Regions from separate parts of the Arthrobacter woluwensis genome, predicted to be linked through region 1. Evidence: riboswitches for the same ligand, from Rfam matches in the RefSeq annotation. Region 1 holds a riboswitch; each other region holds the start of a gene.
What was found. A riboswitch is a leader RNA that binds a small molecule or an ion and turns the genes downstream of it on or off. The one in region 1 is predicted to bind thiamine pyrophosphate.
Positions count from the first base shown of each region.

Region 1 (9,878 bases):
CTCGCGGTATTCGGGCAGCGAGCGGCCGGCCTGGCGCATGAACCACACGGGCCGGCGGGTGGGCTTGCCCCCGCGGTACGCGGTGATCAACGGGGAATCCGACGTGGCGCCGGTGACCAGAGGGTGGGCAGCCGGGAGGGCCTGGAGCATGGAAGGCATATCTTGATTGTGCCTATCTTCAGGGCTCCCACTTGACGACACTTCGTCACTGACACTGTGTCAGTGATTTCCGCGCCATTGCTGGGATCCGCGGATTCGCGGCCGGTTTTTCTACAAAGGTGCGAAGAGCATAAGATGGTGCCACTGTGGTGCTCTTTTCCCTCACGGCGACCCACGCCGATCTGAACCTCGAAACCGTTGCTCGGCTGAGCAAGGGCGCTTCCGCCGTCGCCTCGCGGAGCGCCATGTCGCCGCCCCTGCCGGGCCGGACCGCTGACGGCGCTGAGGACCTCGCGCTGAACGGCTCCGTGGTGCTCGCGACCTGCAACCGCTTCGAGATCTACGCCGAAGCCGCCACCGAACGCGGTCTGGAAGCCGCGCGTGACGAACTTCTCAAGAACATCACCACCCAGAGCGGCCTGGACGTGGACACCGTCTCCCAGGCCCTGACGCTCCGCCGCGGCCCCGAAGTGGCCCGCCACCTCTTCTCGGTCGGCGCCGGACTCGACTCCGCCGTCGTCGGAGAACGCGAAATCGCCGGCCAGGTGCGCCGCGCCCTCATCACCGCCCAGGATTCCGGCACCGCCAGCCCCGGCCTGGTGCGCCTCTTCCAGGCCGCCAGCCGCACGGCGAAGGAGGTCGGCACCCGCACCGCGCTGGGCAGCCGCGGCCTCTCGATCGTCTCCGTGGCTCTTGAACTGGCCACCGAGCTGTCCGTGGACCGCGACTGGCAGAACACCCGCGTGGTCCTCTTCGGCACCGGCGCCTACGCCGGAGCCACCATGGCCCTGCTCCGCGAACGCGGCTGCACCCAGGTCAGTGTCTTCTCCGGTTCCGGCCGGGCGGGCGAATTCGTGGCGGCCCGTGGCGGCACCGCGCTCGACGCGGACAATCTGTCCGCCGCGATCGCCGAAGCCGACGTCCTGATCGGCTGCAGTGGTTCGGACCGCCGGGTGTCCGCCGAGGAACTCGCCGAGGTCCGCGGCCCTGAGCCCAAGCCCAAGCCCTTGATCGTGATCGACCTGGCGCTCAGCCGCGACTTCGACCCCGCCGTGGATGAACTCGACGGCGTGGAACTCCTCACGCTGGAATCCGTGCGGCTCGCCGCGCCCGAGGAAGCCGCAGAATCCCTGGCCGAGGCCACCCGGATCGTGGATTCCGCCGCTCATGAATTCGAAGCGGAGCGTCGCTCCCGCAGCGTGGATTCCGCCATCGTGGCGCTGCGCCGCCACACCATGTCCGTGCTCGACTCCGAGATGGAGCGCGTGCGGGCCCGGCATGGCTGCACCGCCGCCGCCGAGGAGGTGGAGTTCGCGCTGCGCCGCATGGTCAAGCAGCTCCTGCACACCCCCATGGTCCGCGGCCGCGAACTCGCCGCCGCCGGCATGCAGGAACAGTACGTGAACGCCATCGAGGCGCTCTACGGCATCGACGTCGCCGAGCCGCAGCCTGCCTCGGCCGAGGCCGGTTGCCCGGCCCACGAGGTGCCGGCGCATGAGATGTCCGTGCACGAGGACACCGCCCAGGACCTCAGCGCCTGAACTCCGGGCGCCTGATCCACGGACACAGGCCCGAACCTCAGTAGACCGGTTTGCCCGGCTCCACGTCCCGCACCCACGCCAGCACGCCGCCGTCGAGGTGGCTGACCTTCGTGTACCCCTCGCGGCGCGCGGCGGCCAGGACGTTCGCGGAGCGGCTGCCCGCCTTGCAGTGGAACACGATCTCCGTGTCCCGCGGCAGCTCGTCCCAGGCGTCGCCGGCCAGGATCCGGCCCTGCGGGATGAGGACCGAGCCCGGGATCGCCACGATGTCCCGCTCCCCCGTCTCCCGCACGTCCACCAGCAGGAAGTCCCGCGCCCCGGCGTCGCGCTCTTCCAGCATCGCGGCCAGGCGCCGCGCGTCGATCACTCCGTCGTCTGCACCGCCGGCCTCCGACGACGACGGCGCCTCCTCCGCAGGAGCCGTGCCGCAGAACACGGCGTAGTCGCTCAGCTCGGTGATGGGCTGCGCCTCCGGATCCTTGAGCACGGTGATCTCCCGCCAGGACCCGCCCAGGGCATCGAACAGCGCGACGCGGCCCAGCAGGGACCGGCCCACGCCCGTCACGAGCTTGATGGCCTCGCTCACCATGAGGGAGCCCACCGCGGCGCACAGCATGCCGAACACCCCGCCTTCGCCGCAGCTCGGGACGCTGCCGGCCGGCGGGGCTTCGGGGTACAGATCCCGGTAGGTGGGGCCGTGCTGCTCCCAGAACACGCTCACCTGCCCGTCGAACCGGAAGATCGAGCCCCACACGTACGGCTTGCCGGCGATCGCCGCGGCGTCGTTGACGAGGTAGCGGGTCTCGAAGTTGTCGGCCCCGTCCAGGATCAGGTCGTACTGGCGGAAGAGCTCCACGGCGTTGGACGAGTCCAGGCGGACGCGGTGCTGGACCACGGTCACCAGCGGGTTCAGCTCGGCGATGGCCAGCGCGGCCGATTCGGTCTTCGGCAGCCCCACTCGATCCACCGTGTGCATCACCTGCCGCTGGAGATTGCTCAGCTCCACGACGTCGTCGTCCACCACGCCCAGGGTGCCCACGCCCGCAGCCGCGAGATAGAGCAGGGCCGGAGAGCCCAGCCCACCGGCGCCGATCACCAGGACGCGCGCGTTCTTCAGCCGGCGCTGACCCTCGGAGCCGATCTCCGGGATGATCACGTGCCGCGAATAGCGCTCGAGCTCTTCGCGGGTCAGATCCGCCGCGGGTTCGACCAGGGGCGGCAGGGCGGTGCGGGAAGTCAGGGAGGACATGTCTTCAATGTATGCCCACCGCCTCACACGCGTCATATTACCTATGGGTAAACTGGCCTTCACGCCGGACGCACAGGGATGGCGCTGGAAGTAAAGGATGGAATGTGACGGTGAGCGAAGCACGGCCGGGCGCTCGTACCGCGCGTCTTCCCCGGGACGAACGGCGGGCACAGCTGCTCCAGGCGGCCCAGGAGGTGTTCGTCGCGAACGGCTATCACGGCGCCGCGATGGACGAGATCGCCGAGACGGCCCGGGTCAGCAAGCCGGTCCTCTACCAGCACTTCCCCTCCAAACGGGAACTCTTCCTCGCGCTCCTGGAAAGCCATCTGGCGGTGCTGACGGACATGCTCCTGAGCGCCATCGACTCCACCACGGACAACAAGCTCCGCGTCCAGGCCGTCATGCGGGCCTACTTCGAGTTCATGGCCGGCGACGATCAGGCGCACCGCCTGGTCTTCGAGTCCGGGCTGACCAATGACGAGGAGGTCAGCGACCGTCTGGAGACGTTCAACCGGACCTTCGCGGACGCGGTCGCCCGGGTGATCGCCGAAGACACGAAACTCCCGCTCCTGGAGGCACAGCTCCTGGGCCGCGGTCTGGCCGGCATGGCCCAGGTCAGTGCGAGGTACTGGCTCGAGACGGACGGGAAGCTCGACCTCGACGTCGCCAGCGACCTCATCTACCGCCTCGCCTGGCGCGGCATCAGCCGCTTCCCGAAGGAGAGCTGAGCGCGCGGCGTCCACGCCACGCCACGCCGACTGCTCTGCCCGACCTCGTGTTCGCTCCCAGCGTGCCCGAACGGGCCTTCTCCCCCGGCCCGCCATATTAGGCTTGGAACAGCTGTTGAAGCCTGCGGTGCGCCGTGTTCGTCCGTGGCCCGCACGAAACTGCCAGGAGGCAATTGTGGAAGTAAAGATCGGCATCCAGAACGTCGCTCGCGAAGTCGTGTTCGAGTCCTCCGAGGAAGCGGAGGCCATCGCCACCGCCGTCTCCGAGGCGCTGGCCTCCGGCGGGCAGCTCTCCCTCACCGACGACAAGGGCCGTCGCGTGATCATCCCCGCCGCGGTCCTCGGCTATGTCGAGATGGGCCCGGAGGAGCAGCGCCGCGTCGGTTTCGGCGCTCTGTAGGCAGACATGCTGTCCTTGATCATCCCGGTCCTGCTCGTGGCGGCCGTCGGCGCGCTCGCCTGGGCCGTCAACCGGCAGCGCGCCACGCTGGGCGCCGCGCTCCCGGCCGGGGCGGGCGTCCTGGTCACCGCGCTGAGCTGGATCATCTTCATCGCGTTCGGACTGGGCTACCTGCCCGGCTGGACCTGGCTGCCGTGGATCGGACCGCTGGTCCTGGGCATCGCGGCGTCGTTCGCCGTGTCCTGGATCCTCAGCTCCCGCCGGTCCGCCGAGGACGCCAAGGCGCTGACGGAGATCCTGAAGGTCTGACTCAGTCAGCGCAGACGTCTTCAGGCCCGACGCCGAGGGGCGCCTCCCGTACCGTTCAGGTCCGGGAGGCGCCCCTCAGTCGTTGTGGCCAGGCGGGCCCAGGCCTGCCGCGCTGCGCAGCGGTCGGGCGTAGCCTGCGGAATCAGCCCGCGATCAAGCGTGGCCCGCAGTGCGCGCACACGCCCGGAAGCCGCCGTCGTCGAGCCCGCGCCTCAGAGGAACTCGGCCCGGCCCTCCATGCTGGACGAGGCCAGGGCGTGCTCCCGCCGGGGGATGCGGCCTGCGGTCCGGGCGAGGCGGCCCGCGACCACGGCATGCCGGAACGCTGTCGCCATCCGCACGGGGTCCTGTGCACGAGTCACGGCCGTGGCCAGCAACACCGCGTCACAGCCCAGTTCCATCGCCAGCGCCGCGTCCGAGGCGGTGCCGATGCCGGCGTCGAGCACGACGGGAACGGACGCCCGGGAGACGATCACTTCGATGTTGTGCGGATTGAGGATGCCCAGCCCCGTGCCGATCGGGGCGCCCAGCGGCATCACGGCCGTGGCGCCGAGCTGTTCGAGGCGCAGGGCCAGGACGGGGTCGTCGTTCGTGTAGGCGAAGACCTTGAAGCCCCGGGACACGAGCTGCTCGGTAGCGTCCACGAGCTCCACGGCATCCGGGAGCAGCGTGTGCTCATCGGCGATGACCTCGAGCTTCACCCAGTCCGTCTCCAGAGCCTCGCGCGCCAGTTCCGCGGTGAGCACGGCGTCGCGCGCCGTGAAGCATCCGGCTGTGTTCGGCAGGACGCGGATCCCCTGGTCCACGAGCAGCTGGAACAAGGAGCCGCTTTGTGCCGGGCTGTACCGGCGCATCGCCACGGTGGTGAGCTCGGTCCCGGAGGCGACGAGCGCAGCGCCCAAGCCGTCCAGGCTCGGTGCCCCTCCCGTGCCCATGATGAGCCGGGAGCCCAGCTCCACGCCGTCCACCACCAGCGGATCGAGCCTCTGGTCCTGCAGGATCTCCGTCATGTCAGCCTCCCTGCACCGCGGTCACGAGTTCCAGTTCATCGCCGTCTTCCAGCGCGGTCCCGGACCACAGGCTCCGCGGGATCACGGTGGCGTTCCGGGCCACGGCCATCCCGACGCGGCGTCCGTCCGCGGCCCGTCCATCGGCCAGGATCTCGCGACCCGTCACCTGAGAGACCAGGACCGCCACGGTGGCGTCCTCCCCCACGGCGCGCTGTTCGCCGTTCACCGTGATGTTCATGCGTGCGCCTCCACTGTGTTCTCCTTCAGAAGTCCCGGGCTGAACCGGTCGGGCCGGAAGGCCGCCCAGCGCCCGTCGGAGTGTCCGTCGAGCAGGTCCAGGACCGCCCGGGCCGCCACCGGCGTCAGCAGGACGCCGTGCCGGAAGAATCCCGTGGCGATGACTAGACCCGCCACCTCGCCGCTGCCTGCCGCGGCGACCCGCCCGAGCAGTGGCGCGTTGTCCGGTGTCCCGGGCCGCGCCCGGGCAGTGATCTCCTCGAGTTCGAGCTCCGCGACTGCGGGGACCAGCTGCTGTGCGTCCCGGAGCAGCTGGTGCACACCGCCCGCCGACACTCCGGCCTGCCCGTCCTCGCGCTGGGTCGCTCCGATGACAACGGTGCCGTCGTCGCGGGGCACGAGGTAGACGGGGAGGCCACGGACCGAGCCGCGCACCGTCGCGGAGAGGAAAGGCCGCAGGCGTTCCGGGACCCGCAGGCGCAGGATGTCCCCGTGCACCGGGCGCAGCGGCAGGTCGAGCCCCTCGGGAAGCCCTCGCAGTTCGGGCGATGCCAGGCCGTTCGCCACGACGACCTCGTCCGCGGTCACGACACGGCCCGAGGCGAGCAGGACCCCCGTCACCCGGCCCGCCGTGGAGCCGCCGTCGTCGTCCGCCGACCAATGCAGCGCATCCGCGCGCTCGGTCAGCACCGTCCCGCCGTCGCGTCGGAAGGCCTCCAGCATCACGGCGTGCAGGACCCGCGGATCCACCTGATGGTCACTCGGGGTGAGGAACGCGCCGGACAGCTGGGGCGAGAGCAGAGGCTCCATCCGACGCGCCTCGCGCAGCGACACCGTCTGAACCTCAAGGCCGTGCGCCTGCTGCGCCGCCTGCAGGTCGGCGAGCGCGGCACGGTCGGCCGCGTCGAAGCCCACCACGAGGGTCGGCGTCGTCCGGTGGCCGTTGAGGGGTCCGAAGGGGGCGGCGAAATCCTCCCAGAGCGCCGCCGATTCCAGCGTCAGTCCGAGGAGGGCTTCCTCCTGATAGTGGTATTCGCTCACCGGGGCCAGCATGCCGGCGGCGGCGAAGGTCGCGCCCTGTGCGGGCGCCGGGTCGATCAGGGTCACGCGGCGGCCGGAGCGCAGCAGCGTCCAGGCGATCCCCAGGCCCACGATGCCCGCGCCGATCACCGCGACGTCCGCCGGCTCCTGCTCCATGCTCCTCGTCCTTCCCTACGCCGGTACTAGCCGGATCAGGTGTGGCGGTCGGCGCTCAAGCCCTCTCAGCCGGCGAATGTGACCATCCGCTCCGGCTCCCGCAGTACCGCACCAGTCTAGAGGAACTAGGCTGAAGCCCATGGGTAATCGAGCAATTGCGACACCATCCCTCGCCGCCGCACGGCTGTACGTCTGCACGGATTCGCGCGCGGAACGAGGGGACTTCGCGGACTTCGTGGACGCCGCGTACTCGGGCGGGGTGGACATCATCCAGCTGCGGGACAAGAAGATCGAAGCGGCCGAGGAACTGGAACTCCTCACGGTGCTCCGGGAGGCCGCCGAACGCCATGGGAAGCTCTGGGCTGTGAATGACCGGGCCGACATCGCTCGCCTGTCCGGCAGCCCGGTGCTGCACGTGGGCCAGAAGGACCTGCCGCTGCCTGCCGCGCGTTCTCTGCTGAACGACGACGTCCTGCTCGGCCTCTCGAGCCACGCGCCGGAGCAGGTGGACGCCGCCCTCGCTGCCGCGGCCCGCGGCGAGACCGACTACTTCTGCGCAGGGCCGCTCTGGGCGACGCCGACCAAGCCCGGCCGCGCCGGGGTGGGTCTCGATCTGGTCCGGTACGCGGACTCGACCGGGACCTCCGTGCCGTGGTTCGCCATCGGCGGCATCGATCACAGCAACGTGGCCCAGGTGGTCGAGGCCGGGGCGCGGCGCGTGGTGGTGGTCCGCGCCGTCACCGAGGCCTCGGACCCCGCGGACGCCGCCCGGCGCCTGCTGGCGGAGCTTCCCGACGCCTGACATTTCTCTTAAACCGCCACGGCCCCGGCCGCCTTCTCGCGAAGGCGCCGGGGCCGTGGTCGTCGCAGCCGGAGCTACTGGACTTCGTACTTCATGCCCTCGGGCTTGCTGGGCATGGCACACAGCACGATGAGGATGATGCCACCCACGTACGGGATGAACGTGAGAAAGAACATCGGGCCGGGGAAGCCTGCGTCATGCAGACGGCGCCACGCGACGGCGATGAACGGCACCAGCAGAGCCAGGCTGATGAGGCCACCGAGGATCAGGAGGATGATGCCGAACACCATCGCTCCCGTGAAAGTGACGTCCGAGGAGGACGTGTAACCGGTCGAGGAGTCCGAGTAGGCGGACTGGGAGACGATCCCACCAATGAACAGACCGTAGCCGATGGCTACCGGAATGCCCGCCACCAGTGCCTGGAAGAGGTACCACCACCAGAACTCACTCCGGCTGGCGCGGCCCTTGAAGTTCGCGTAGTTGGCGAAGCCCATCTTGATGGCCTGCGAGAACCCGACGCTCGGGCGCGGGACGTACGGCGGGTAGAGGCCGCCGCTATAGGCGGGCTGGCCGTAGGGGCTGGAGGGCTGCTGCTGGTAGCCCTGCTGGCCGTAAGGCTGCTGCTGGCCGTACTGAGGAGCCTGCGGCGCCTGAGGGGCCCCGTACTGGGGTGCCTGAGGAGGCTGCTGGCCGTAGGACGGCTGCTGCGGCGGCTGCTGCGGCTGCTGCTGCGGCTGGCCGCCGTTGTTGTTCTGCCAATCGGGTTGTTGCGTCATGGTCCTGTTCTTTCCCTGTTCATGGGTGCGCTTGATGCTTCTTCACCGTACAGTCTCCACCACATCCAGCCTTCGCTCAATGGGGAAAACTCCCCATTGAACAGGCTCAATATCCGTACTTCATGCCTTCGGGACTGCTTTCCATGGCAAGGAGCGCCAGCACGACCACCGAGCCGAACGGCACGAGGCTCAGCAGGACGAACCAGCCGCTGTAACCGGCGTCGTGCAGACGGCGGACCCGCAGAGCGAGCCCGGGGATCAGAAGCGCCAGTGCCACGATGAGGAAGAGGATGCCCAGAACGATTCCGGCCACCAGCGGAGCACTCCAGATGAAGTCGGTCTCCGGACTGCGGTAACCGCGTCGGGACGACGTCGACAGCGCCCCGCCCAGCGACGTCATGATGCCGGCGAACAGGAAGAAGTACGCCACATAGCCGAGGATCCCGAGCACCAGGTACTCGAAGACGAACCACCACCAGAACTCGGAGTTGACCGCACGGCCGTTGAACGTGGCGTAGTTGCGGAAGCCGGACTTGATGGCGTCCACGAACCCGACGCGGGGGCGTGGCACGAACGGGACGGGCTGACCCCATCCCGGCGCCTGCCACGCGGGAGTCTGCCAGGCGAGACCGCCCTGCGGATGAGGCTGCGGGTAGGCCTGGGGGTACTGCTGCGGGTACTGCTGTGAGTACCCCGGCGCGGTGTCCGGTGGGACCGGGACGCCCGCGCCAGGCTGGACCGGCTGGGGGCCGGGCTGCGACGGCTGCGTGCCGGTCATGGGAGGGGTGTCGCCGGGGTGGTTCGGAGGCTGGCTCATGATCACGCTTTCCCTGGTGTTGTCCTGTTCTCCCGCCAGTCTCGCCCACCGAACGCTCCAGGGAAAGGAAAGGCCGCCACGGAGAGTCTCCGTGGCGGCCTTTCAAGGCTCCATCCTGGCCGTCGACGACGGCGTCAGAAACTCGCGTCGAAGCGCGCGCCTTCGGGCTTGGGAGCCTGAGCCCACAGGAACAGGAGCACCAGGTTGCCGATCGGCACGAGGTAAAGGAGCAGGAACCAGGCGCTGAAGTTGGCGTCGTGCAGACGGCGAGCCCCGACGGCCGCGGTCGGCACGATCACCGCCAGCGAGAACAGCCCCGCGATGCCCCAGAAGATGAAACCGATGATCATCAGGGCATTGGTGTTCACCTGGGCCTGGCCGGTGCCCGGGATCTCCGTGTAGTCACCGTTGGCGACCGCCTGCGACAGACCGGTGCCGAAGAAGATCGCCGCAAGGGTGCTGAGAACCACCGCGATCACGGCCACGAAGACGAACCACCACCAGAATTCCTGACGGCCCGCCCGGCCGGTGAAGGTGGCGTATTTCCGGAACACGGTCTTGATGGCCGCCATGAAGCCGAGGCTTGCGCCCGGGTCCAGGGGGCCCGACGCCGCGGCGGACTGGCCACCGTAGACGGGCTGCTGCTGACCGTA
Region 1 covers NZ_JAUSXR010000001.1:2,349,972-2,359,849, forward strand. Annotated here, with positions in the region: gene hemE (uroporphyrinogen decarboxylase) at 1-159, opposite strand, end outside; gene QFZ52_RS10665 (glutamyl-tRNA reductase) at 306-1,700, shown strand; gene moeB (molybdopterin-synthase adenylyltransferase MoeB) at 1,738-2,949, opposite strand; gene QFZ52_RS10675 (TetR/AcrR family transcriptional regulator) at 3,054-3,677, shown strand; gene QFZ52_RS10680 (DUF3107 domain-containing protein) at 3,853-4,077, shown strand; gene QFZ52_RS10685 (hypothetical protein) at 4,084-4,386, shown strand; gene QFZ52_RS10690 (thiazole synthase) at 4,599-5,396, opposite strand; gene thiS (sulfur carrier protein ThiS) at 5,398-5,634, opposite strand; gene thiO (glycine oxidase ThiO) at 5,631-6,830, opposite strand; TPP riboswitch at 6,826-6,942, opposite strand; gene thiE (thiamine phosphate synthase) at 6,970-7,632, shown strand; gene QFZ52_RS10710 (DUF805 domain-containing protein) at 7,707-8,408, opposite strand; gene QFZ52_RS10715 (DUF805 domain-containing protein) at 8,515-9,225, opposite strand; gene QFZ52_RS10720 (DUF805 domain-containing protein) at 9,360-9,878, opposite strand, start outside.

Region 2 (9,878 bases), 790 kb from region 1:
CGGGTTGGCGTCGGCCAGGCCGTCGAGCCTCAGCCGGTGCAGCAGCTCGTCCACGCGCTCCTCGCCGCGACCCAGCTGCCGCGGCCCGAAGCGCAGTTCGTCCAGCACGCTGCCGGTCACGAACTGGTGCTCGGGCTCCTGGAACACGGTGCCGATCCGGGTGATCAGCTCCTTCGCCTTCCAGCGGTACGGCTCCGGGTGCCGGGGCAGGGCAGCACCCGCGGCCAGTAACTCGGACGAGCCGACGACGGCGCCCCCGGCCGGGGCGAGCAGCCCCGCCAGGGTGAGGGCCAGGGTCGATTTGCCCACGCCATTGGGCCCGGTCACCGAGAGCGCGCTGCCGGCCCGCAACTCCAGCTCCACCCCGCTCAGCACGGGGACGGACTTCCGGGGCGCGAGTCCACGGCGGGACGCTGACGCCCGGCTCACCGCCAGGTCGCGGGCTTCCAAAAGGACCGCGCCGGCAGGCGACGTCGCGGGACGGGACGCCACGGAACCAGCGCTCGAACGGCCGACCGTGCGATCTCCGGAACGGCCCGCGCCGGCCTCGGACAGGACGCGACTTCCGGAACGGCCCGCGCCCGCCAGCACCGGCACCCGTCCCGGGATCCAGACTCCCTGGGCGGCCAGAGCCTCACCCTGCGCGTCGAGCACGGCGTCGGGATCACCGGACGCGACCACGCCCGACGGCCCGTCGGCGCCCGCACCCAGAACCACCACACGGTCCACCGAGTCCTTCCACACCTCCACCCGGTGCTCGACCACCAGGAGCGTGGCACCGGAGGCGGCGACCGCACGGATCACGGCATCGCGGACCTCGAGCACGCCGTCGGGGTCCAGGTTGGCGGTGGGCTCATCCAGCAGCACCAGTCCGGGGCGCATCGCGAGCACCCCTGCGAGCGCCAGCCGCTGCTTCTGCCCGCCGGACAGGGCATGGGTGGGGTGGTCGAGGGGCAGAAACCCGAGCCCGACGTCGTGCAGGGCCTGGCGCACCCGAGGCCAGATCTCAGAGGGCGGCACGGCGAGGTTCTCCGCTCCGAAGGCGACGTCGTCGCCCACGCGGCCGAGCACCACCTGCGTCTCCGGATCCTGCTGCACCAGACCGGCCCGGCCCCGGGCGTCCCTGGGCGCACGGCCGTCGATCAGCAGCGTGCCGGACTCGTCGGCGTCGTCGTCCTCCGCAGAGCCGAGAACTCCGGCGAGGGCGTGGAGCAGCGTCGACTTGCCCGCGCCGGACGGGCCCAGCAGGAGGACCTTCTCCCCGGGTTCCAGGTCGAGGTCGAGTCCCGCCACAGCAGCGCGGCTGCGCCCGCCGTGGCGCCAGCCCCAGTCCCGTGCCGTGACGCGGGCCGGCTGCACGCCGCCGGCGACTCCGCTCATGATCAGCCGAAGACCGGCTCGGTACGGGCCTTGCGGGAGGCGAAGGAGGCGAGGGCGCCGGTCCGGGCCAGGCCACGCGTGGCCACCCAGGACAGCGCGCCTGCGATCACGGCGCCGGAGATGAGGCAGAAGAGGATGTAGAGGAACTTGGCGGTGCCGTCGTAGGCGATGTTCCAGCCCCAAGGCAGGAAGCTGTCGTTGAGGCCGCAGAAGAGCCCGGATGCCGCTCCGGCCAGGAGCGCGGTGGGCAGGTTGAACTTCCGGTAGAGGAACGCGGCGAAGATCAGCTCCGCGCCGAGGCCCTGGAGCAGCCCGGAGATCAGCACGGTCAGGCCGTACTGCGAGCCCATGATGAGCTCACCGCTCGCAGCCACGGCCTCGCAGAAGATGGCGGCGCCGGGCTTGCGGATGATGAGCGCGCCGAGCACGGCCGGGATCATCCAGCCACCGGCGTAGAGGCCCGAGAGCGGGGCGTAGGCGGCGGTCAGCGGGGTGATCAGGTTCGCGCCCTGGGACCACGCCCAGAACAGCACGCCACCGGCCACGGCGATCAGTGCCGCCACCACGATGTCCACCACGCGCCAGCCACGACGCTGGGCAACAGCCTGAGTAGTCATTGTCATCCTCCTGGGATTACAGGAGGGGAGGTGCCCGGAGGCACGTTCTGAGATGCTCGACTCCCTATCGCCGGTACTAACCGGATCAGGTTCGAGGGTCTGCGGTTGCTCCGCACTCTCAGCGCCCACACACCCTGCGGTGGCGGCGCTCCCCTGTCGTTCGTTGTGCGTCCCAGTTTATACCTGCACGACGACGCCGGCGCAGGCCCCGCTGTCACATTCCCCGGGTGCCGCGGAAGTCAGCCCGGGCCGGGTGCGCGCGGGACGCCTCCCGGCTGCCGAACTCGCTAGGGAGAGCCGGAGGTCGCTGTCGCCGGTAGCGACCTCAAACCCTTCATAGCGAGTTCAGCGCCACGCCTACAGAAAACACGGGTGGCCCGCCTCACGAAACTTGGCCCCGCCTCCGCGCCCTCGTTAGGCTCACACGCAAGCCGAACGTGACGATGGAAGAAGACTGATGCGCACCCAGAAGGCCGGACTGACCGCCAAGACCCTCCTCGCCTCGCTGGCCCTCGTGGTCGCCGCGGGGACGCTGGGAGCGTGCGGGGCGCCGTCGTCGTCCAATGCCTCCGCGCCGTCCGCGAGCGCCACGGCCACCGCACCGGCCACGCCGTCCGCCGAGCTCATGGCGAAGCTGGTCCCCTCGGATGCGCGGATCATCGCCAACCCGGCGAAGCCGCGGACCACGCTCATCCTCTTCACCGATTACCAGTGCCCGTACTGCGCCAAGATGGACACGCTGATCGAGCGGGCCAAGAAGGAGTACGGGTCCGAGGTGCGGATCGTCGTGCGCAACTTCCCGCTCCCCATGCATGAGAACGCCCCGCTCGCGGCCAAGGCCGTGGAGGCCGCGGCCGAGCAGGGCGCCCTCGAGAAGATGAGCCACCTCGTGTTCAGCAAGCAGGCCGAATGGGCCAAGTCGACGTCGGGCCAGGCGGAGACCTTCACCGGATACGCCCGCGAACTGGGGCTGAACATGGACCGCTTCGCCAAGGACTTCACGTCCCCGGCCGTCGCGACCCGCGTCCAGCGCGACCTCGACGATGCCAAGGAACTCGGCCTGCGGGGCACCCCCTCCCTGGTGCTGGAAGGTCAGCTGCTGCAGGTCGACTCCAGTGACTACAACACCCTGAAGGCCCCGCTCGATCAGGTTCTGGGGAACTGAGCACCAGCCCCGAACTTTGCACTCGGTCCCCTAATTGCACTGGGTGCACAAATTGCCGTAGCATCGGAGCATGGACTCCACCACTTTCCTGGACGGAACTCCACCGGATCATCCCCACGGCGGCTCCGCGGAGGAGAAGACCTCTCGCCGCGAGCTCAATAAGCAGGCCACTCGCGCCGCCATCATCGAGGCCGCGGTCAACCTGCTCTCCGAAAACGGCCTGGGCAACTTCACGGCGGAGGACCTGGCCGACGCCGTCGGCATCTCCCGCCGCACCTTCTTCAACTACTTCCCGAGCCCCGAAGCGGCCCTGGCGGCCACGGTCCAGAACTTCCTGGACGGCGCCATCGAGGAGTTCCGCCAGCGCCCCGCCGACGAGACGATCCTCGACTCCGCGATCGCCGCGGTCATGGCGCTCGTCGAGCCCGGATCGCTCTCCCGCATGGCGCGGATGTGCCTCCTGACCGAGAACCAGCCCCAGGTCCAGCGCTGGCAGCTCATGGCCTGGGATGATGCCACCAGTAAGCTCAGCGCCGCCGCGGTGGAACGTCTGGGAACAAAAGCGGACCCCTTCTTCGTCAGAACCATGGTGGGCGCCATCATCGGCGCCGGGAAGGCCGCCATGGAGTACTGGCTGGAGCACGAGGCTCCTCGCAGTGGACAGGTGACGGATGCCCACAGCATGGTCCTCAGAAACCTCATCACCCAGGCCCTCCAGCACCTCCGCAACGGCTTCGCCTGAGCGGCTCACGCCGCCCAGGAACCCCAGACCTCCCGTCCACTCGCACTCCGCTCCGCACCACCGGCACCAACAAAGGCACAGACCATGGCACTCCTGCTCTACAGGCTCGGCAAGTTCTCCTACCGGCACCGCTGGTGGGTCGTCTCCTTCTGGCTCGTGGTACTCCTGGCCGTGGGCGGCTCCGCCGCGCTGTTCAAGGGGCAGCTGACCAACGAGTTCAAGATCCCGGGGACCGAGACACAGCGGGTCATCGACCACCTCAAGCAGGCGCTCCCCGAGGCGGCTGGCGGCACGGCGTCCGTGGTGTTCCAGAACAAGGACGGCAAGCCGTTCACGGACGAGCAGAAGAAGGCCGTCTCCGACGCGCTGACCAAGCTCAACGGCACCTCGCAGGTCCAGTCGAGCGTGGACCCGTTCACCACGCAGGCCGAGGTGGACGCCGCCCCGGCGAAGCTGGCCGCGGCGCAGAAGCAGCTCGACGCCGGCAAGGCCCAGCAGGAGGCCGGCAACAAGCAGCTGGACGACGCCAAGAAGCAGCTGGACAGCGCCAAGGCGCAGGCCGCCGCAGCCCAGAACTCGGGCGTGCAGGTGCCCGCCGCCCAGGCCGAGGCCGCAGCCGCCCAGATCGCCGCCGCGGAGAAGGACTACAACGCCGGCCGCGCCAAGGCCGACGCGGCCGCCAAGGAACTCGCGAGCCACCAGGCCGAGCTGGACTTCAACAAGCGCAAGTCCGACGCCTCGCAGGGCATCCGCTTCGTCTCCAAGGACGACACGGTCGCGGTCGCGCAGATCAGCTTCAAGGGCTCCCTGAGCGCCCTCTCCACCGAGGACCGGGACCACGTGGTGAAGAGCCTCGTCGCCACGGAGAACACCGGACTCAACGTCTACCCGAGCAAGGAACTCTCCGAGGATCTGGGGAGCCTGGCCGGCCCCGCGGAGATCATCGGCCTCTGCGTGGCGGTGCTGGTCCTGATCATCATGCTCGGCACCCTGATCGCCGCGGGCCTTCCGCTCCTCATGGCGATCGCCGGGGTGGGCGTGGGCGTCGGTGGCACCATCGCGCTCTCGGGCGTCATCCAGATGAACAGCATGACGCCGATCCTGGCCCTCATGCTCGGGCTGGCCGTCGGCATCGACTACTCCCTCTTCATCGTCAACCGGCACCGTGGTCAGATCCTGTCCGGCATGTCGATGGAGGAATCCGTCGCCCGCGCGACCGGCACGAGCGGCAATGCCGTGTTCTTCGCCGGCGTCACGGTGGTCATCACTCTGGCCGCCCTCGCCGTCCCCGGCCTGCCGTTCCTGAGCCTCATGGGTCTGGCCGCCGCTGCCACGGTCGCCGTGTCGGTGCTGGTCTCCCTGACCCTGACGCCCGCGGTGCTCGGGCTGATCGGCAAGCGCGTCATCTCGAAGCGGGGCTGGCGGCGCGCCGCGGACAGCGCCGCGCACCCGCTGGCAGATCACGACGACGCCGCCCGCGGCTGGGGCGCCTGGGTCACCAAGTGGCCGTGGCTGGCCGTGGTGGTGTCCGTCGTCGTGCTGGGCGTGGTGGCGCTTCCCGCGCAGAAGCTGCACCTGGCGCTGCCGGACGGCGGTTCCGAGGCCGCCGACTCCTCCGCCTACAAGGCGTACTCCACCATCAGCACGTCCTTCGGGGACGGCATGAACGGGCCGATCGTGGTGGTCGGCGAGTTCCCGGCCGGTCTCAGCGAGCAGGACGCCGCCCTCAAGCAGCTCGACCTGGCCGACCGCCTGCGCTCCGTGCCGGGCGTCGTCGCGGCCGTGCCCGCCAAGCTCAGCGATGACCGCCAGACCGCCGTGTTCCAGGTGATCCCCACCGAGGGACCGGCGAGTGAGAAGACCGTCCAGGTGGTCGCAGACATCCGTGCCAAGGGTGCGGACATCCAGCGGGATCTCGGCGTGACGATCGGCCTCACGGGCCAGACCACCGCGAACATCGACGTCTCGAACAAACTGATCGAAGCCCTGCCGCTCTACCTGAGCATCGTGGTGGGTCTGTCCCTGATCCTGCTGCTCCTGGTGTTCCGCTCCATCTGGGTCCCGGTCCTGGCGACGGTGGGCTTCCTGCTGTCCCTGGCCGCGTCGTTCGGAGCCGTGGTGGCCGTGTACCAGTGGGGCTGGCTGGGCGCCGTGTTCGACGTCCCGCACCCCGGCCCGATCCTGAGCATGCTGCCCATCATCCTGATCGGCGTGCTGTTCGGCCTCGCGATGGACTATCAGGTGTTCATCGGCTCCGGCATGCGCGAAGCCTATGTCCACGGCGCGAAGGCCAAGGCGGCCGTCCGGATCGGCTTCAAGCACGCCGCCGTCGTGGTCACCGCCGCAGCGATCATCATGACCAGCGTGTTCGCGGGCTTCATCTTCAACCATCTGACGATGGTCCGGCCGCTCGGCTTCTCCCTGGCGTTCGGCGTGCTGGTGGACGCGTTCGTGGTCCGCATGACCCTGATCCCCGCGGCCATGCACCTCCTGGGCAAGCGGGCCTGGTGGCTGCCGGCCTGGCTGGAGAAGCACCTTCCCGATGTCGACGTGGAGGGCGCCCGCCTGAACCAGGGCCACGGTGAGGACTCCACCACGACCGACGACGCCGACGGGCCGGCCCTGGCCACGGCTGCGGCGGGCGTCTCCGCCCCGGCCACCGCTGCGGCGGGCCCCGCGAAGGCGAAGAAGGCCAAGGGGAAGCGCGTCGTCGTCGAGCAGCCGGAAGAGCCGCACGCCCTCACCGGGTCCCACGCGCTCATCCAGCTTCCGGACGCCGAACCCCGCGAACTGGGCAATCCGGTCCCGGGCGGACGGCGCGAGGCCCGTCAGCGCGAGCGGCTGATCGCGACGGGGATGATCCCCGTGGTGCCGGCCGCGGGCGAGCAGGACTCCCAGCGTGACGACAAGCCCGAGAGCGATCCGGTGAACGCCGGCCGCTGACCCGTCCCGCACACGCACTGAGCCCCCGCCCCACCGGCGGGGGCTCAGTCGTTCCGGGGTTCGGCCGTTTCCCAAACCCACGACTTCGCTTGGACCCCCTGCGTACTACGCTTAGGGTGACGGCATTGTCAGCACCGTGAGGGAGAAACATGCAGCTTCTGTTCAAATTGCTCGGTACGGCCGTGAGCATCGGCGCAGGTCTCGTGGGGTCGAAGCTGGTGAACGCCGCGTGGGAGAAGGCCACGGGCAACAAGCCGCCCCAGAAGGGCGACGACGCCGAGGCGAGCCTCCGCGCGGCCCTCAGCTTCGCGGTCATCTCCGCCGCCGTGAGCGCCGTGATCCAGGTCCTCACCAACCGTGGCACCCAGCAGGCCATCGCCAAGTTCAACAAGTCGCGGGACGTCGTCTGATCTGACGGTCGCCGCGCCACCCGCATCGCGAGTGGGCCTTCCGATCACCATCCCGTCCGGGATCCGGTGATCGAAAGGCCCACTCGTGGCGTTTCTGGGACTTTCAGCCCTCGGCAGGCGCGTGGCTGTCGTGGGCGGAGCAGTGCGACTGCCCACCATAGACGGGCAGCGGCGCCGGATCGACGTCGGCGTCGTGCACCACCTCGCCGCCCACCAGCGTCAGGGCCGCGCGGTGTTCCAGGAGCGCCGCGGGATCCTGCTCGTGGTCGTAGAGATTCCCGCTCCAGGCCACCAGATCAGCGAGGGCCCCGGGCCTGATGACGCCGAGTTCGTGCTCCGCGTGCCAGGCCCAGGCACCCTCCGCCGTGTAGCCGCGGAGGGCCTGATCCAGGGTGAGCCGTTCCGCCGGAGTCCAGGCGTCCGAACCGTCCAGCCCGGCCCGGGTGAGGGCCGAGTAGAAGCCCACCACGGGGTCCATCTCGCCCACCTGCCAGTCGCTGGACAGGGCCACATGCGCCCCGGATTCCATGAGCGACCGGAACCGCCAGGCACGGTCCCAGCGCTGTTCGCCCACGTTCTCCATCCAGGTCCCGGCCACGAGATCCGGGGAGCAGTGCCGCGGCTGCATGGCCGCGGTGACGCCCAGCTGACGGAACCGGGGGAGGTCCGCGGGGTCCAGGCACTCGACGTGGACGATCCCGTGGCGGCGGTCCGTGGTCCCGTTGGCCCGCGCGGCGTGCTCGATCGCGTCCAGCGCCAGGCGGATGCCGCCGTCGCCGGTCGCATGGGTGTGGGTCTGGAAGCCGAGGCGGTCCAGCTCGGTGACGATCCGCGTGAGTTCGCCCAGGGCCGCCGACGGGTGCCCGCGATGGCCGGGGCGGTTCGCGTAGTCGTCCAGCATCCAGGCGGTGTGGGGCTCGATCACGTCATCCGCGTAGAGCTTGATGGGGCCGAGCCGGAGGCGGTCGTGGGACGGGCCGTGGTCGACGGCGTCCCGGAGCTCGCGGCGGAAGGCGTCGTCCGCGTCGACGGGGTGGAAGAGCGCGGCGATCACCCGGGAGGACAGCTTGCTCTCGCGGATCGCGCGCTCCAGGAGCGGCACCTCGGCGAGGGGGACCTGCGGCTCCACGACCGTGGTGATGCCCGTGGCCGTGGCCATCTCCAGGCTCGAGAGGAACTTCCGGTAGCGGCGGTCCGGGGAGTACATCGGGATGTCGCGCTGGAGACCCGCGAGCCCCGCCGTCGTCATGGCGCTCGTGTAGAAGTCGGTGACCCAGCCGGTGGGACGGCCGTCGGCATCGAGCTCCGGGTTGCCCCACGGGATGTCGCCGCCGTCGTTGATCCCCAGAACCCGCAGAGCCGCTTCGTTGAGCCAGACGGAGTGCTGGTCGTAAGTGGTGACGAACACCGGGCGGTCCGTCAGCCCGGCCAGGTCGCGGGCGTTCGGGCGGCGGCCGTGGACCACGGAGTAGACGGCGTTCTCCGCACAGATCCAGTCCAGCCCGGGGCGGCGGTCCGCGAGCTCCTTGATCCGCCGGCGGACCTCCTCGAGTGTCTCGGCGCCTTCGAGACTGACCGCGTCGGCGTCGAAGCCGAGGAGGAGATGGTTGTGCGAGTCGATCACGCCCGGGGTGACCAGCGCGCCGTCGAGGTCCCTGGTGCGACGGGCCGACGGCGCGTCCGCCGCGCGGCCCACATAGCTGATGCGGCCGTCGGTGATGCCCACGGCCTCGGCCCACGGCTGGGCCGGGTCGAAGGTCCGGACGGTCGCGCGGGTCAGGAGGAGATCGAGCATGGCGGGGTCCTGTCGGGAGTCAGAGAAATTCTTTGACATCAGCGTCAAGGAATTCCTCCCAGTGAAGCATCGGCGCTCTGCTAACGTCAAGGCATGGCGAGGCCGAGCAACCAGACTGCACGACGCGAGAAGCTCGTGGCCGCCGCATTGGAGGCGGCATCGGAACGCGGGCTGCGCTCCATCTCAATGACCGACGTCGCGGCGAAAGCCGGCCTGACCAGGGGCGCCGTCCTCTACTACTACGAGGATCTGGACGAGCTGCTCGTGGAGGCGCACCGCGCCGGCGTCGCACGCTTCTGCGACGCCCGCGATGCGATCGTGGCCGATCTGCCCACCGCCGCCGCCCGTCTCGCGGCAGCCATCCGGCACGGCCTTCCGAGCGGCCCGGACGACGCCCTCATGCGCCTGCTCTACGAATTCGACGTCCTCGCCGGAAACTCCACGCTGCACCACGAACTCGTCGAGACCATGTACCGGCGACAGCTCCGGACGTACCAGGGCATCCTGGAGGGCGGCGCGGCGAGCGGGGAATTCGCCCTCCGCCTGCCCGTCCAGACCCTGGCCATGAACCTCGTCGCGCTGGAAGACGCCTACGGCCTGCACATCACGGCGGGGAACAGCCTCATCACCGTCGCCACGGCGGAACAGGCCATGCGCGACGCCGCGGCAGCCCTCGGCGCGGCCCCCGCCTGAGGGGTGCCGCGGGCAGAGTCCGTGGACGTGACGAGACCGCCTTCATATACTCCGACTGTGAACCTCACGACGATCGAGACGATTCAGCAGGCCACTCGCGACTCCGCCGCCAGGCTTCTCGGCGTCGACCCCG
Region 2 covers NZ_JAUSXR010000001.1:3,140,459-3,150,336, forward strand. Annotated here, with positions in the region: gene QFZ52_RS14440 (ABC transporter ATP-binding protein) at 1-1,380, opposite strand, end outside; gene QFZ52_RS14445 (ECF transporter S component) at 1,383-1,997, opposite strand; TPP riboswitch at 2,042-2,162, opposite strand; gene QFZ52_RS14450 (DsbA family protein) at 2,455-3,162, shown strand; gene QFZ52_RS14455 (TetR family transcriptional regulator) at 3,233-3,904, shown strand; gene QFZ52_RS14460 (MMPL family transporter) at 3,989-6,847, shown strand; gene QFZ52_RS14465 (DUF4235 domain-containing protein) at 6,997-7,257, shown strand; gene QFZ52_RS14470 (amidohydrolase) at 7,361-9,052, opposite strand; gene QFZ52_RS14475 (TetR/AcrR family transcriptional regulator) at 9,146-9,745, shown strand; gene argS (arginine--tRNA ligase) at 9,803-9,878, shown strand, end outside.
Region 2: linked by a shared signal. The riboswitch ahead of QFZ52_RS14445 (ECF transporter S component) and the one ahead of thiO (glycine oxidase ThiO) in region 1 are both predicted to bind thiamine pyrophosphate.

Region 3 (9,878 bases), 330 kb from region 1:
ACCGAAAGCCATGGAACTTACCGCCAGCAATGTGTGGGTCATGGTGGCTGCGGCCCTGGTGTTGTTCATGACGCCCGGCCTGGCATTCTTCTACGGCGGCATGACCCGTGCCAAAGCCGCCCTGAACATGATGATGATGAGCTTCATCTCCATCGGCATCGTCGGCGTGGTGTGGGTCCTCTGGGGATCCTCCATGAGCGGCGGCGAAGGCGTTTTCGAACTGTTCGGCAACCCCTTCGCGACCTTCGGTCTGGAGAACGTCAGCACCCCTGACGGCCTGATCAAGGCCGGCTACGCCGCCACCTTCGCCATCATCACGGTGGCTCTGATCTCCGGCGCCATCGCCGACCGTGCGAAGTTCGGCGCCTGGGCGCTTTTCGTGCCGGTCTGGGTGACCCTGGTCTACTGCCCGATCGCGTTCATGGTGTGGGGCGGCGGTCTCTTCGGCCCCGACGGCGCCATCGGCAAGGCGCTCGGCCCGGCAATCGACTTCGCCGGCGGCACCGTGGTGCACATCAACGCCGGTGTCGCGGGCCTCATCCTCGTCCTGATCATCGGCAACCGCCGCGGCTTCGGCAAGGACCCGAACCACCGCCCGCACAACATCCCGTTCGTCATGCTCGGTGCGGCGATCCTCTGGTTCGGCTGGTTCGGCTTCAACGCCGGCGCCGCCACCACCGCGCAGCAGGGCGGTCTCATCTGGATCAACACCCTCGCCGCTCCGGCCGCCGGCATGCTCGGCTGGCTCGTGACCGAGCGCATCCGTGACGGCCACCCGACCTCGCTGGGCGCCGCATCCGGTGTGGTCGCAGGTCTGGTCGCGATCACCCCCGCGTGTGCCAACGTCAGCCCGGTGGGCGCCATCGGTCTGGGCATCGTGGCCGGTGTGGGCCTCCGCCCTGGCCGTCGGCCTCAAGTTCCGCTTCGGCTACGACGACTCCCTGGACGTGGTGGGTGTCCACCTGGTCTCCGGTCTCATCGGCACCGTCGCACTGGGCTTCATCGCCATCCCGCTCGAAGGCTCCCGTGCCGGCCTCTTCTACGGCGGCGGCTGGGACCAGCTGTGGTCGCAGCTGGCAGCGGCAGGTTTCTCCATGGTCTACACCGCGGTTCTGACGGCCATCATCGGCTTCGCCATCCACAAGACGCTCGGCTTCCGGGTTTCGGAGGAGCAGGAGGAGATCGGCGTGGACCTGTCCCTCCACGCGGAGTCGGCTTACGAGTTCGGCATCGCCGGTCAAGGTGGCACCTTCCAGCCGCACGGTTCGCTGGAGGCCATCTCCGAGGCGCTGGACCGCCGGGCAGCAGAGTTCCAGCGGGATTCCGCCGGATCCAAGAAGAGCGCAGGCAAGGATCGCAAGGAGAGTGTTGACGCATGAAACTCGTCACGGCAATCGTTCGCCCGGAGAAGCTCGAGAGCATCCGCGAAGGTCTTGAAGCATACGGGGTCCAGGGACTCACGGTGAGCGCGGCCAGCGGCTACGGCCGTCAGCGCGGCTACACCGAGGTCTACCGCGGGGCCGAGTACAACGTGAACCTCCTGCCGAAGCTGCGGGTGGAGGTCCTGGCCACGGACGAGACGGCGGATGACGTCGTGGACGTCATCATCGCCAGCTCCAACACTGGCCGCGCCGGTGATGGCAAGGTCTGGTCCGTGGACGTGTACGAAGCGGTCCGGGTCCGGACCGGAGAACGCGGAGCAGCCGCCATTTAGCGGAGCTGTTCCGGCCTCCCGCCCGGCGGGAGGCGAAGACCTCCCCAGCACGATCACCTCCCCCCACGACGACGGCGACGCACCCGGCCAGGGTGCGTCGCCGTCGTCGTGCGTGCAGCGAGTGCGGGTCAGCTCTCGATGACGGGCCCCTGGGACCCCGCCGGGTAGTCCTCGAGCGGGACGCGCCCGTGGGACCACGCGGAGAGGACGGGATCCACGATCCGCCAGCAGTCCTCCGCCACGTCGGCGCGCACGGAGAGCAACGGGTCGCCGTGCAGCACGCCGTCCAGGACTTCGCCGTAGGGCAGCAGCGCCGAGGAATGCAGTTCGGTGGCCAGCTCCGCCCGGGACAGTTCGAAGCCGTTGCCGGCGCTCGTGACGTCCAGCCCGACGCTCAGGGTGTCCGGCCCGAACCCGATCCGCAGTTCGTCCGGCTGATCCGTGCCGCTGAAGCCTGCCGGCAGGTGCGCCAGCGGACGGAAACGGACCACGGCCTCCTTGCGGCGCGTCCCCATGGCCTTGCCCGTGCGCAGGATGAACGGCACCCCGGCCCAGCGGGTGTTGTTGATCTCGACGCGGACCTCGGCGAACGTCTCGGTCTCACGCTCCGGGTGCACGCCCTCTTCGGCCACGTAGTCGGGGACCTTCCGACCGCCGATCTTGCCGGCGGTGTACCCGGGCACGGCGCGTGTTGCGCCGGAACGGCGTGGCGACGCGGCTGGCGCGCAGCACGGTGGCGATGCCGTCCCGCAGATCGCGCTCGCTCAGGGTCGCGGGAGGTTCCATCGCCATGAGCGCCATCACCTGGAGCAGGTGGCTCTGGATCATGTCACGCAGCGCGCCCGCGGAGTCGTAATAGCCCGCGCGGCCCTCCAGGGCGAGGTCCTCCTCGAACGCGATCTCCACTTCGGCCACGTTGTCCCGGTTCCAGAGCGGCTCGAAGAAGCGGTTCGCGAAGCGCATGCCGATGATGTTGAGCACCGTGGACTTGCCGAGGAAGTGGTCCACCCGGTGGATGTGCTCCTCGGGGACCAGACGGCGCAGGGTGCCGTTGAGCTCGCGGGCCGAGGCTGCGTCGGAGCCGAACGGTTTCTCGAGGACCAGGCGCGTTCCGAACGGCACTTCCTCGGGGGAGAGCGATTCGCAGGCGAGCTGGCTGATGCGCGGCGGCAGCGCGAAGAAGACGGCCACGGGGCCGTCGAGTGAGGCGAGCAGACCGGCCAGGGCGCCGGGAGCGGTCACGTCCACCTGGCGGTACTGCGAGGTGGCCATGAGCTCCTTCCAATGGGCGCTCGCCTCCTCGCCGGCGTCGAGGGGGAGGGCCTTCGCGAGCCGCCGCTGCCACTTGCTGGGCGTCCAGGGCTCGGTCCCCGCACCCACCAGGGTGAGCCCGGGAGCCCGGCCGGCGGAGACCAGGGAAGCGAGCCCTGGCAGAAGGAGCCGTCCCGTGAGGTCGCCTGAGGCGCCGAGGATGAGCAGTGTCTTGATGTCCTGGGCCCGGGATCGCCGGGCGCGTCGCGTACTGGTCACCATGCCAGCATGCCATCTCGTCAGTCCGACTTGGTACCCTAGAAAGCTGAAAGCCCGTGCCACCCTGGCGCGGGGCCCTGTGAGGGTTCCATCCCTCACCGGGGTGAAGTCCAGGAACCTCCATCCGAAAGAAGTGCGCGGCGCGTGTTCAATTCACTCTCTGACCGGCTCACAGCGACGTTCAAGAACCTCCGCGGCAAAGGCCGCCTGAGCGAGGCCGACGTCGATGCCACCGTGCGCGAGATCCGTCGCGCCCTGCTGGATGCCGACGTCGCCGTGCCCGTGGTGCGTGAATTCGCCTCCCGCGTGAAGGAGCGCGCCCTCGGCGCCGAGGTCTCCGCTGCGCTGAACCCGAGCCAGCAGATCGTCAAGATCGTCAACGAGGAGCTCGTCACGATCCTGGGCGGCGAGACCCGCCGCCTGCGTCTGGCCAAGAACCCGCCCACCGTGATCATGCTCGCGGGTCTCCAGGGCGCCGGTAAGACCACCCTGGCCGGCAAGCTCTCCAAGTGGCTCAAGGGCCAGGGCCACAGCCCGCTGCTGGTGGCCTGTGACCTTCAGCGTCCCAACGCCGTGACGCAGCTCCAGGTGGTCGGCCAGCGCGCCGGCGTGCCGGTCTTCGCGCCGCACCCGGGCACCACCAGCGAATTCGACGTCCCCACCGGCGATCCGGTCGCCGTCGCCGAGGCCGGCGTGGCCGAGGCCCGCCAGAAGCTGCACGACGTGGTCATCGTGGACACCGCCGGACGTCTCGGCGTGGACGCCGAGATGATGGACCAGGCACGCCGCATCCGCGAGGCGATCAACCCTGACGAGGTCCTCTTCGTCATCGACGCGATGATCGGCCAGGACGCCGTCAACACGGCGAACGCCTTCCACGAGGGCGTCGACTTCACCGGCGTCGTGCTGTCCAAGCTCGACGGCGACGCCCGCGGTGGCGCCGCCCTCTCCGTCGCTTCTGTCACCGGTAAGCCGGTCATGTTCGCCTCCACCGGCGAAGGCGTGGACGACTTCGAGCTCTTCCACCCGGACCGCATGGCCTCCCGCATCCTCGACATGGGCGACATCCTGTCCCTGATCGAGCAGGCCGAGCAGAACTGGGACAAGGACGAAGCAGCCCGGATGGCGAAGAAGTTCGCCGACCAGGAGGACTTCACCTTCGAGGACTTCCTCGCCCAGATGCAGCAGATCCGCAAAATGGGCTCGATGAAGAAGATGCTCATGATGATGCCCGGCGCACAGAACATGCGTCAGCAGCTGGAGCAGTTCGACGAGCGCGAGATCGACCGCGTCGAGGCGATGGTCCGCTCCATGACCCCGCACGAGCGTGTGGCGCCGAAGATCATCAACGGCTCGCGCCGCGCCCGCATCGCCCGTGGTTCCGGCGTGCACGTCTCCGAGGTCAACGGCCTCCTGGAGCGCTTCGGCCAGGCTCAGAAGATGATGAAGAAGATGGCGCAGGGCGGTATGCCGGGGATGCCCGGCATGTCGATGGGCGCCGGTGGCGGAACGGCTCGTAAGGCGGCCAAGAAGAACGCCGGCAAGAAGAAGGCCCGCTCGGGCAACCCGGCGAAGGCCGCTCAGGAACTGCGCGAGGCCGAGGCCCGGAAGGCGAACCGCGCCCCGTCCGGCGCCGCTTTCGGGCAGCAGGCGCAGGACTTCGACCCGTCCACCATGGAGCTCCCCAAGGGCTTCGAGAAGTTCCTGGGCAAATAAGGTTTGGTCCTGAACAGCACCGGCGCGCTGCCCCGGGTGGTCTTCGTCCCCGGGCGTGACGCGTCCGGGGCCGCCGCCTGGCCGCGGCAGCACGGACTGGCGCTCGAATTCGACGCGCTGTTCCTCAAGCAGCCGGACGGTCAGGCCCTCGACGCCGAGGCGGTCCTCGGCACCCTGGCCGACGTGCCGTCCGTCCTTGTGGCGCATGGCGAGGGCTCGACGGCGGCCGTGCAGGCCGCCGTCGAGTATCCCTCACTGGTGCGGGCCCTGGTCCTGTGCGAACCCTGGTTGCCGGACCTCACCGCGCCCCGTCCCCAGGGGACCGAGGGTGCGATCATCCCGGGTGTCCCGATGCTCGTGCTCTCCGGCGGGTGGGAGCCCGCCTATGAGCGCACCGCACGGCTCCTGGCCGAGTCCGGGGCGGAACACGTCGTGGCGCCCGGAGGTCACCGGCCGCAGGATTCCGCCGAGGGCGCGGCCGCCATCAAGGACTTCCTCCGCCGAACCGCCTGAGAGACGCATTGCGGGGTCACTTAAGGCCGGCTCCGGACGGACCATCCGGCATCAAATGACCCCGCATTCCTGCGACTCAGTCCTGGGGTGCGCCCACCGGGATCGATTCCACGTAGACCTTGCCGCCCTGGGACCGGAACTCCCGGCTCTTCGCCGCCATCCCGGCCAGTGCTTCCTGAGCCAGTGCTTCCTCCACCGTGGCCTCCTGAGCTTCCCGCGAACCGAAGTCCCGTCGGATGTCCTGGGAGATCCTCATGGAACAGAACTTCGGCCCGCACATCGAACAGAAGTGTGCCGTCTTGGCCGGTTCGGCGGGCAGCGTCTCGTCATGGAAGGCCTCGGCCGTGGCGGGGTCGAGGGACAGCGAGAACTGGTCCTTCCAGCGGAACTCGAACCGGGCCTTGGACAGGGCGTCGTCCCGTTCGTGCGCTCCCGGGTGGCCCTTGGCCAGGTCCGCCGCGTGGGCCGCGATCTTGTACGTGATCACACCGGTCTTCACGTCGTCCTTGTTCGGCAGCCCCAGATGCTCCTTGGGCGTGACGTAACACAGCATGGCCGTGCCGTAGCGGGCGATCTCCGTGGCGCCGATGGCCGAGGTGATGTGGTCGTAACCCGGGGCGACGTCCGTCACGAGCGGGCCGAGCGTGTAGAACGGGGCGCCGTCGCAGAGTTCCTGCTGGCGTTCCACGTTCTCGCGGACCAGGTGGAACGGGATGTGTCCCGGTCCTTCCACCATCACCTGCACGTCGTACTCCCACGCCCGCTTGGTCAGTTCGGCGAGCGTGTCCAGTTCGGCGAACTGTGCGGCGTCGTTGGCATCCGCGGTGGAGCCGGGGCGCAGCCCGTCACCCAGGGAGAACGCGACGTCGTACTGCGCGAAGATCTCACAGAGTTCGTCGAAGTGCGTGTACAGGAAGTTCTCCTGGTGATGCGCCAGGCACCAGCCGGCCATGATGGAGCCGCCGCGGGACACGATCCCGGTGACGCGGTCCGCCGTGAGGGGCACGTACCGCAGCAGCACCCCGGTATGGACGGTCATGTAGTCCACGCCCTGCTCACACTGCTCGATCACGGTGTCCCGGAAGACCTCCCAGGTGAGCGCCGAGGCGTCGCCGTTGACCTTCTCCAGCGCCTGGTAGATGGGCACGGTCCCGATCGGCACGGGGGAGTTCCGCAGGATCCACTCGCGAGTGGTGTGGATGTCGTCTCCGGTGGAGAGATCCATGACGGTGTCGGCGCCCCACAGGGTGGCCCAGTGGAGCTTGTCGACCTCCTCGGCGATGGAACTGGTCACGGCGGAGTTGCCGATGTTCGCGTTGATCTTGACCAGGAACTCCTTGCCGATGATCATCGGTTCGGATTCCGGGTGGTTGATGTTGGCGGGGATGATCGCGCGCCCGGCCGCGACCTCGGAACGGACCAGCTCCACGGGGCAGTTCTCGCGGAGCGCCACGAATCTCATCTCCGGAGTCACGATCCCGGCGCGGGCGTAGTGCATCTGGGTCACCCGCCGCCCGGGCCGTGCCCTGAGCGGAGGGCGCTGCGCACCCCGCCACTCCTGGGAGGCGGCGCCGCGGCGTGCGGCGGAGCGGCCGTCGTCGAGCAGATCACGCTGGCGCCCTTCGTACTCTTCGACGTCGCCGCGGGATGCGATCCAGCCGGCGCGGAGGGCCGGCAGGCCATGCTCGGGATCGCTGCCCGGGCCGACCGTGCGGTACGCCTGGAACGGGGCGTTGGCCGTGCCGTCGGGGGAGTCGTCCAGCTGGATGCTCGTCACGGGCACGGCGATGCCGTCGTCTCCCGTGAGGAATTCCAGGCTGTGGGCAGGGGATTGCTGCAAGGATTTCATCGGTACTCACTTCCTTCGCCGGCATTACCCGGTCAGGTTCTACGGTCCGGACAGTGGCAGTCCGATCTCAGCCCCTCCTGGGACACCCGTGTGGTCGCGAACACCGTAGCACGGTCCGGACGGGGCGCTCCGCAACGCCCGGCTCGTGACCGTCATCTCCCACTCGCAGGCTCGCTGACCTACGCTTGAAGCCATGCCGGACATGCGACGTCACCCAGTCATCGAGTTCACGGGCCCCGTTCTGCTGGGGCCGGACGACGAAGCGCTCGGGCTCTGGTCCGTGGACGGACGCCTGACCTTCAGGATGCCCACGGTGGAACCGGACCTCACGCTGGACGGCTGGGTGGTCCCCGGCCTGGTGGACGCGCACTGCCACATCGGCCTCGTGGAGGGCGGCGCCGCGGACGAACCCACCTCCCTGGCGCAGGCCCGCGCCGACCTGGCCGCCGGCACTCTTCTGGTGCGCGACGCCGGGTCCCCGGCGGACACCCGCTGGCTCGCCGGGCGGGCCGACGCGCCGCGCATCATCCGGGCGGCGCGGCACGTCGCCGCCTCCCGTCGCTACCTCCGCGGCCTGGCCCTCGAGGTCGAGGACCGGGACCTCGTCGAGACCGTCCGCGAGCAGGCACGGCTCTCCGTGGCTGCTGACGCGCGGGGCTGGGTGAAGCTGGTGGGGGACTGGATCGACCGCGACGCCGGGGACCTCCGCCCATCGTTCCCCGCCGAACTGGTGGCGGAGGCGATCGCCGCGGCCCACGAGGAGGGCGCCCGGGTCACGGCGCACTGCTTCGGGGAGGAGGTCCTGGACGACGTCATCGCCGCCGGGATCGACTGCATCGAGCACGCCACGGGACTTCAGCCGGAGCACCTGCCCCGGCTCGTGGAGGCGGGTATTCCGATCGTCCCCACCTTGGTCAACATCGCCACGTTCCCGGACATCGTGGCGCAGGCCGAGCCGAAGTTCCCGGTCTACGCGGCGCATATGCACGCCCTCTGGGAGCGGCGTTACGAGAACGTCGCGCGTGCCTATTCCGCGGGGGTGCAGGTCTTCGCGGGGACGGACGCGGGCAGCGTGATCGCGCACGGGCGGATCGCGGACGAGATCGCTGAGTTGCACCGTGCCGGGCTGCCGTCGGTGGTGGCCCTGGACGCCGCGTGCTGGTCGGCCCGCGAGTGGCTCGGGGCGGAGAACCTCGAAGAGGGCGCCCCGGCGGATGTGGTGCTGTATGCACAGGACCCGCGGCGGAACCTGGGAACGCTGGCCGCGCCGCGCCGTGTGGTCCTGAACGGCGACCTGCCGGGTGAAAAACGCGCCACCGGGATGGAATAAATTGAAGCTTCAAGTAATTTTAGAGGTATGAACACTTCGCTCCCGCAGTCCCAGGACCTCCTCCCCGCCGATCTGAGCATGGGGACCGTCATGCTCAAGGTCGCCGATATGAACCTCATGAGCGACTACTACCAGCGCGCCCTTGGCCTGGAGGTCGTCGCCGAACAGGACGGCGGCCTCTACCTCGGCCGTGGCGACTCCGCCCTCGTCCACCTGGAGCCGGCCGCCGGACTGCAGCTGCCGGGCAGGGGAGAGGCCGGGCTCTTCCACACGGCGCTCCTCTTTGAAGATCAGGCGTCCCTCGCCGCGACGCTGGCCACGGCCGCCTCCTATGACGCGCGGCTCTTCCAGGGCAGCGCCGATCACCTGGTCAGCCAGGCGTTCTACTTCGGCGACCCCGAGGGCAACGGCATCGAGCTGTACTACGACCGCCCGCGCAGCGAATGGTCCTGGGACGGGAGCACCGTCGTCATGGACTCGCTGCCGCTGGACCCCAACGGCTACCTCGGGGAGCACCTGAGCGAGACGGCGCTGCAGCAGCAGCGGCAGGCGCGTGCCGACGTCGGGCACGTGCATCTGCAGGTCGGCGACGTCGCGACCGCCGCGCGCTTCTACGTGGACACGCTGGGCTTCGAGCGCACCGCCGAGATCGGGAACAGCGCGCTCTTCGTCTCCGCGGGCGGCTACCACCACCACATGGCCATGAACGTGTGGAACAGCCGCGGCGCCGGTCCCCGCAAGGACACGCTGGGCCTCGGCGAGGTCCTCCTCCACGTCCCGGCGGACGACGACGTCGCGGCGCTCGCGGACCGTCTGCTCGTCGCCGGGGTGACCCATCACCACACCGGTGCGGAATTGCGCTTCGAAGACCCGTGGCGCAACCAGGTGCGCGTCGCGGTGGGATAGCCTGAAGCCATCCGGCTCCAGTCGTCCTGGAGATCCGGGAACCCCAGCGCCACCGACGAACCCGAGGATGACATGAGCCAGTCGAACGCTTTCGTAGAGGTCTTCATCGCCACTCACCAGGAGGCCCTGCAGCGGGCCAAGGCTTTGTCCGGCGGTGCGGCCCCGGACGGGTCCGCTCTCCGGATCCCCGGCATCAGTGATTTCGAAGTCGAGCAGCTGTGCTCTCTGGCCGCACAGGCCGTGCACACCCAGGGCGAGCAGGAACTTGAGATGGCGGACATCGCCGTCGACGAGCTGTACGCCTTCCCGGCCTCCGCCGT
Region 3 covers NZ_JAUSXR010000001.1:2,017,501-2,027,378, reverse strand. Annotated here, with positions in the region: partial or broken gene QFZ52_RS09240 (ammonium transporter) at 11-1,379, shown strand; gene QFZ52_RS09235 (P-II family nitrogen regulator) at 1,376-1,714, shown strand; partial or broken gene QFZ52_RS09230 (glucose-6-phosphate dehydrogenase) at 1,843-3,247, opposite strand; gene ffh (signal recognition particle protein) at 3,389-4,960, shown strand; gene QFZ52_RS09220 (alpha/beta fold hydrolase) at 4,964-5,473, shown strand; gene thiC (phosphomethylpyrimidine synthase ThiC) at 5,550-7,322, opposite strand; TPP riboswitch at 7,316-7,422, opposite strand; gene QFZ52_RS09210 (amidohydrolase family protein) at 7,525-8,652, shown strand; gene QFZ52_RS09205 (VOC family protein) at 8,680-9,558, shown strand; gene QFZ52_RS09200 (hypothetical protein) at 9,631-9,878, shown strand, end outside.
Region 3: linked by a shared signal. The riboswitch ahead of thiC (phosphomethylpyrimidine synthase ThiC) and the one ahead of thiO (glycine oxidase ThiO) in region 1 are both predicted to bind thiamine pyrophosphate.